One region of the Pseudoalteromonas sp. Z9A5 genome, then DNA from elsewhere that is predicted to be linked to it. Evidence: riboswitches for the same ligand, from Rfam matches in the RefSeq annotation. Region 1 holds a riboswitch; the other holds the start of a gene.
What was found. Region 1 has a riboswitch for cobalamin ahead of GQR56_RS01095 (ABC transporter ATP-binding protein). Riboswitches for the same ligand answer to the same signal wherever they lie in the genome.
Positions count from the first base shown of each region.

Region 1 (3,430 bases):
AGCTGGTTACCAGTAAGCCAGCGATGGTGCCTTGGGAGATAAAAAAGCGCACAATGTGCGGTACCATTAATCCTACAAACCCAATTCCACCACACATAGCCACCAGCACAGCGGTAATTAATGAGCTCAAAACCAGCATAAGTATTCTAAAGCGCTGAACCCTAACACCTAATGTAATTGCGCTTTCATCGCCAAGTAACATGGCATTGAGTTGTCTTCTAAAGCTCAGCATTACAAACGTACACAATGTAATTACCAATAAAGGTAACCAAAGCGTAGCCCACTGCGCACGAGCAAAGCTGCCCAGTGTCCAAAATAAAATAGCGGCTACCGCCTGAGGATCGCTCCAATAAAGCAACAGGCTGGTAAACGCACTAAATAAAAACGACAGAGCAACGCCAGCTAATAACATTGATTCTACCTGTGCACTTTGCTGCCTACCTGCAATAAGTATTAATAAACTCATAGCGAGTAAGCTGCCCAGCAGTGCTGCTGCCGATAACATAAAGCCTGCGCTAATACCTGCTAGCGCCATAAGTAACACCACGCCAAATGAGGCACCCGACGATATACCAAATAAGTAAGGATCGGCTAAAGGGTTGCGCGTTACCGTTTGTAAAATAAGCCCCGCAATTGCTAAGCCAGAGCCTGCTAAAAAGGCGAGTAATGTGCGTGGCATTCTTAGTTCAAAAATAATACGCGTATTAAAAGACGCATCATTTGAGAGTAAAAAGCTATTAAATACATCTTGAAGTGAGGTCTCTGCTGCGCCAAAACTAAGTGCTGCAAATAAGCTAAATAAAGCAGCTAAAGTACTTATAAAAAGCGCAAATGAGTGGCGATTATTAACTGCGCTCATATTATTTGTAACCATAAAAGTAAGTGATATGAGGGATGCTATTTCCCGACTTCGATATTTGCGGGTGGTCATTTACTTGGGCGCAGACACCAAAAACGTCGCCTAACATGTTTTCGGTTAATACCTCACTTGGCGTACCTGTATGTGTAATTTCACCGTTTTTAATAACCACTAGTTCATCGCACATTGCCGAAGCTAAGTTTAAATCATGAAACGATGCAAACACCGTTACACCCAACGATTTAGCAAGCTCCATTACCTGTATTTGGTATTTAACATCTAAATGGCTAGTTGGCTCATCCATTATTAACAGTTGAGGTTGCTGGACTATGGCGCGGGCTATCAAGGCACGTTGCTTTTCACCGCCTGAGAGCGACTCAAAGCTTTGATCACTATGATCTTCCAACCCGACTGTATTGATTGCTTGAATGATTTTTTGTTTATCAATGTTAGTTATTGAGCTAAATAACGATTTATGAGGCGTTAGCCCAAGCGCAATAACATCAAATACGCTTAAGTTAAATTGCGACGGAGTTTCTTGTAAAACAACCGCTACTTTTTTTGCGTACTCATCGCTTTTTAGCTGCCAAATGTCGGTGTTGTTAAACTCTACAACGCCATCACTTGGTTTATTAAAACGATATAAACAACGCAATAAGCTCGATTTACCTGCGCCATTAGGTCCAATTAAACCAACAAATTTACCTGTGGTTATTTTAAGGTTTATTTTTTTGAGAATCGTTTTATTGCCAATACCCCACGATACGTTTTTAACGTTTAGTAATGGTTTATTTAATGGCGTTTGAGTGTGCAATAGTCAGTCCTAGGCTAGGTTAAACTCACTAAAAATGCGATAAAAATACTAATGCACTACAAGAAAAAATGAGTAAACCCGCTCGTTAAAAGAATTCATACCAATTGCATTAAATTAGTGATTTATTATAGCGACAAATAAATAGCTTAATAACAAGGCGGAAATTATGACATATAGTTGTTATATATGAATAATTTTTAACGAAGTTAGTAAGTTATTTAATTCGCTAGAAAGATCATGTTTTTAATAAAATTGGTATTATACCATTTGTATCTGACTTACAGCTCAGCTGCTTACAGTTGCGGGAACAGTCGAGGACTCGCACCTCATTCCAAATGAATCTCTATTATGGGCGGCTAGGTAAATAATTTAAAGCAAAAAAAACCGCACTCAAAAGAGCGCGGTTAAAAAGGGAGTGTTTTAACTAATCGTTAAAACTTGTATTCAATACCCAAGCCTACGTAGTCTTGGTCAACGTTGTTGTCCATATCGAAGCTTGAATAAAAGCCAAATACTTTAATGTTTTTATTTAATTTGTGGTCAAGACCAACTGAAATTGCTGACTTATCGTCGCTGTCGTCAAAGTCCATATCTTGGTATTGCACTTTAAATGTGTTGCTACCCATGCTGTAAGCAGCATTTAGCAAGTAACCATCCGCTTCTGCGCTGCCATCTACTGCTTCTTGTGTTTGGTACATTGCACCCAATTTAAAGTTTTCGATTTTACCTTGGATTGATGCACGTACTACGTCGTAGCCATTTACTTCACTATCGGCTGCAATAGAGGCGTATACCGCGCTCTTTTTAAGTGCCACGTCACCGTATGTCACCGCCATTGAATAACCGTTATCAGCGTCTACATCATCTTCAGCTACAAAAGTAGCAAGTACTTTAAAGCCTTCGTATGAGTTTGATGAATAACTAACTGTATTTCCTAAGCGGTTTTCACCTTTAAATACATTTTTAATATCGCCTTCAAGGTCGTTAAATAAATCTAACTTACCTTGAGATTGCTTAAGCGCAGTATCGTTACGACCAATTACAACCTGACCAAACGCACCTTTTAAACCAACATATTGGTTACGCGCAGAAATATTGTCGTCGTTATCGCCTTTTGAATCAGCATCAGACACATCAACTTGAAACTCAAACTTATATACCGCTTCTAAACTATCATTTATTTTTTCAGAACCTTTAACACCAAGACGAGATGCATTACTTTTTATCTCGGTAAAAGACCCTTCGCCATCATCAGATGATTGCACTGTTACATTCGCTTTACCGTAAATGTCTACGTCGGCAAGTGCATTAAAAGATAAACCACTTAATAGTGCTAAGCATAAGCTCGATTTTACAAATTTCATGTTATTTCCTTGGATAATCACAAAAGACTAATTTTTAAAGCTGCTGCATTTTGTCATTCCTAAATGACAGTAATATTACAACGGAAATATTAATGTCTTTTTTTGTTAATAAAAATGCATTAAATGTGAAATCAAAATAACATGAATATTTAATCAGCAACCTTACTGACCTTGTTTTAACGATAAGCTAGGCGTCATTTGCGATAGTAAATTAACTAACGTTTCTATTAGCTCTTTTTGCTCGTTGTCTCTGTGATACGCAATAAATACATCCCGTGAGGTGTTTTCTACATCTTTAACATGAAACAACTCACCTTTTTCTAAATGCCCTTCTACCAATACTTGAGGTATGAATGCACTACCACCACATTGCAGTATTAAATCAAGCGCAAT
Region 1 covers NZ_WTLC01000001.1:240,600-244,029, reverse strand. Annotated here, with positions in the region: gene GQR56_RS01100 (iron ABC transporter permease) at 1-859, opposite strand, end outside; gene GQR56_RS01095 (ABC transporter ATP-binding protein) at 861-1,673, opposite strand; cobalamin riboswitch at 1,920-2,058, opposite strand; gene GQR56_RS01090 (porin) at 2,105-3,037, opposite strand; gene GQR56_RS01085 (LysR family transcriptional regulator) at 3,200-3,430, opposite strand, start outside.

Region 2 (3,430 bases), on a different contig from region 1:
GCGTGTGATTTAACCCGTTAAATTATTTAGAGGTTTATGCTGGTTGGTATAACTTAAAAATAAACAGCAAAAAGCCCGGTAACTTTCCGGGCTTTTGTTTTTTTTCTACTTAGTTTAATAATATTTAATTATTAAACATTGTTAAAACTGGTAGCTAGCACCTGCAAAAAAGCGACGTTCTGGCGTGTTGTAGTAATATATTTCGCCTGTTGTAAAGTCAGCGTTAGAGTCAACCGCGTTGTACTCTTTATCAAATAAGTTCTCTACTCGAAGCGAAACCTCAATGTGTTCATTTACTTGATAATTGCCCGCTAGGTCCCAAAGTGTGTAAGAGCCTAAGCGCGTTACAGCACCCTCTCGATCACTGCGATATTGCATATCTAAGCTTGCGTCAAAAGCACCAAACTGTTTTGCAACTTCCCAATTAAAAGTACGTTTAGCAACATTACGTAACTCAGCTCCCGTTTCTTTGTCCTCGGCGCTTAAGTAGGCAAAATTAAGGTTACTATCAAAACCAAATATTTGCTGTGACAGGCTAAACTCAACCCCTTCGTAGCGTGCTTCATTTAAGTTGATAGGAAAAAAGTTAGAATCTAAAGATATTTTATCTTCAATATCATTTCTAAAAATAGCAACGTCAACACTTGCTATATCAAAATCTACATTTAACCCAATCTCTCGATTTAATGATTTTTCAGGCTCTAAATCAGGATTAGATGAAGGTGGAAAACCAGGAAAAGCTGGAAAGTATAAATCGTTAAATGTAGGCGCTTTAAAACCAGTGCTTTGGCTTATGCGGAACGTGGCGTCTTCAGATAAATGGTAACCCGCAGCGGCTGTATATGTTGTTTCGTCACCAAACTGCTCATCATCGTCTTGGCGAATTGTTAAATTAGCTAACACTTTTTCAGCATTGTAATAAGCACCAACAAATACTGCCAATACATCACGTTCTTGCATATCATACTGCGTTGAACTGTGCGATACATCATCGTTGTACCAGTTAACACCACCGCTAATACTAAGCTCTTCTGATAATATATATTGACCGTTATAATCTAATTGCACACGCTTAGTTATAAAATCACTCACACCAAATGATGCGGTATCTTGTGAGTCATCTGTTGAAATAGCAATATCAATGCTGTGCATTTGATTTGTGTAGCTTTTATTCCAACCAGCAGAAAGTTGATAATTTTTAAAGTCCCCTCGCTCAATATTGCTATCGGCTGAACTAAATCGGCTATCGTAATCTGCAAAACCTTCGCTGTATTGACCTAATAACTTAAAGTCGCCGTAGTGTGCATCGGTGTAATTTACTTTAAAACCAAGGTTTTTATTTTCATAGCCATCTTCATCGGGTGCTACACCTTGCAGTGCATCAAAGCCATCTGTTTTTTCAAAACCTGCATTAAACGCAGTAGTAACATCGCCTGACTTTACAGAGCCAGCTACCTGATAATCTTGATAAGCATCTGAGCCAAACGTAGCACTTACAGATAAATTATCAGACTCTCGCGTTATAATGTTTATAACACCAGCCAATGCATCAGAGCCATAAACAGCTGCGCGTGAACCTTTAATAATTTCAATACGCTCAATACTATTTAGCGGCACATTACTTAACGCTTTTTGACCAAGTGTTGCAGAACCCGTTCGCACACCGTCAATCAAAATTAACGTATCGCCAGAGCCAGTACCACGAAGTGACACACCTGTATTTTGACCAAAACCACCGTTTGGATTAACCTGAAAACCAACCTGCTTGCTTAATAATGTTGGTAGATCACGTACGTTGCTTGCTTCTATTTCAGCACGCTCAATAACATTTACACTTGCTAAAACGTCATTGATTGATTGCTCAAATTTATTAGCTGTAACGGTTATTTTTTCAATTGATTGTTCTGTACCAGACACAGAAAATGAAAGCACAGCAGAAATTGCAACGCCTAGAGTTGTTTTGTTTAACATGATGTCCCCTACCTTTGCCCACCGCAAAGATTTAAGTAAGTAAGATTGTATCAAGGCCGGTCTCCGGACTCAGTAAACACCTATTAATATGTGTTAATACTTTACCGTTGCGGGGGCAGTGTTGGGATTGTTATTTGAATAAAACGCACCAACTTCCCGATTATCTAGCTAGATAATTCACTGTGTGAAGCATCTATTAAGCACCTTGAAAATATGTCGCTATTGTGAGTATTTTGTTTACAAATGTCAATGGACGTCTATATAGCCAAAGTCAACTAAAGTATATTAGATCACATTTTTATAGATGATGTTTGTTACGAATTTATATTAAGCTAATAACTTTTTGTAACTTAAGGTTGGGCTTCATACATTTTAATCTTTTTATAAAAAACACGCTTGGTCATTATGTTAGGTGCTATCAAAAGATGATGTATGAGAAGAAGTGGTGATTTTAGAAGTAAAAAGAGCTTCAATCGCTATGTACTAAATACATAAAACGATTGAAGCAAAGCATGTAAACCAAATAGTTTATGCTTTAAATGTAGTGTATTAATCGCGGAAGTTTTTAAACTGGAAAGGTTGACCTAAATCAGCACTGCGAACTACTTGCATTGCTTCTTGAAGATCGTCACGCTTTTTACCTGTTACGCGAACTTCTTCACCCTGAATGGCTGCTTGAACTTTAACTTTCGAATCTTTAATGGCTTTAACTACCTTTTTAGCCATGTCTTTTTCGATGCCCTGCTTTAAGCCTACATTACGAAAAACATTTTTACCTGCACGGCTAATATCTTGAAGTTCTAAGCTTGATACATCCATACCACGCTTAGATATTTTGTTAGCCAAAATATCAAATAATTGCATAACCTGAGAATCAGCTTCAGCTTTAAGCTTAATTGTTTTATCGTTTAGCTCAATAGATGCGTCAACGCCTCTAAAGTCAAAGCGAGTTTCTAGCTCACGGTTTGCGTTATCAACTGCGTTTTTAGCTTCGTTCATTTCTACTTCAGATACAATATCAAATGAAGGCATTGGTTTGCTCCTAACTATTTAATCTTAATTTTATGCCGCAATTATAACGCTAAAATTATAAATCTTTACATTTTTCTGCATCTTGTTCAGGTGCGATACTAAATTAGTTTGATATACTTAAGTTTCTTTTTTAAGCGATTTTAGGATTTGTCGTGACAAGGCGTGTTTATCAAGCAATTTTTTTAGTCAGTATCGTAGCGTTTACCTTTTTATTTGCCAAAGAAGTAAAAGGTAGTGTTGTAAACTTATTTCCTCATGTTGATAAAGTAGCTCATTTTGGGATTTTTTTTATACTTGCCATAATAATGGATAGAGCATTTAAAATACCTTTGTATGTGCAAATACTTTTATTAGCTGGCTATGGCGCTTCAATAGAAATAATGCAAGATACCCTTCCTTATAGACAAGCATCACTAGGTGATTTTTT
Region 2 covers NZ_WTLC01000013.1:39,819-43,248, reverse strand. Annotated here, with positions in the region: gene GQR56_RS08650 (TonB-dependent receptor) at 142-1,971, opposite strand; cobalamin riboswitch at 2,008-2,194, opposite strand; gene GQR56_RS08645 (YajQ family cyclic di-GMP-binding protein) at 2,521-3,003, opposite strand; gene GQR56_RS08640 (VanZ family protein) at 3,156-3,430, shown strand, end outside.
Region 2: linked by a shared signal. The riboswitch ahead of GQR56_RS08650 (TonB-dependent receptor) and the one ahead of GQR56_RS01095 (ABC transporter ATP-binding protein) in region 1 are both predicted to bind cobalamin.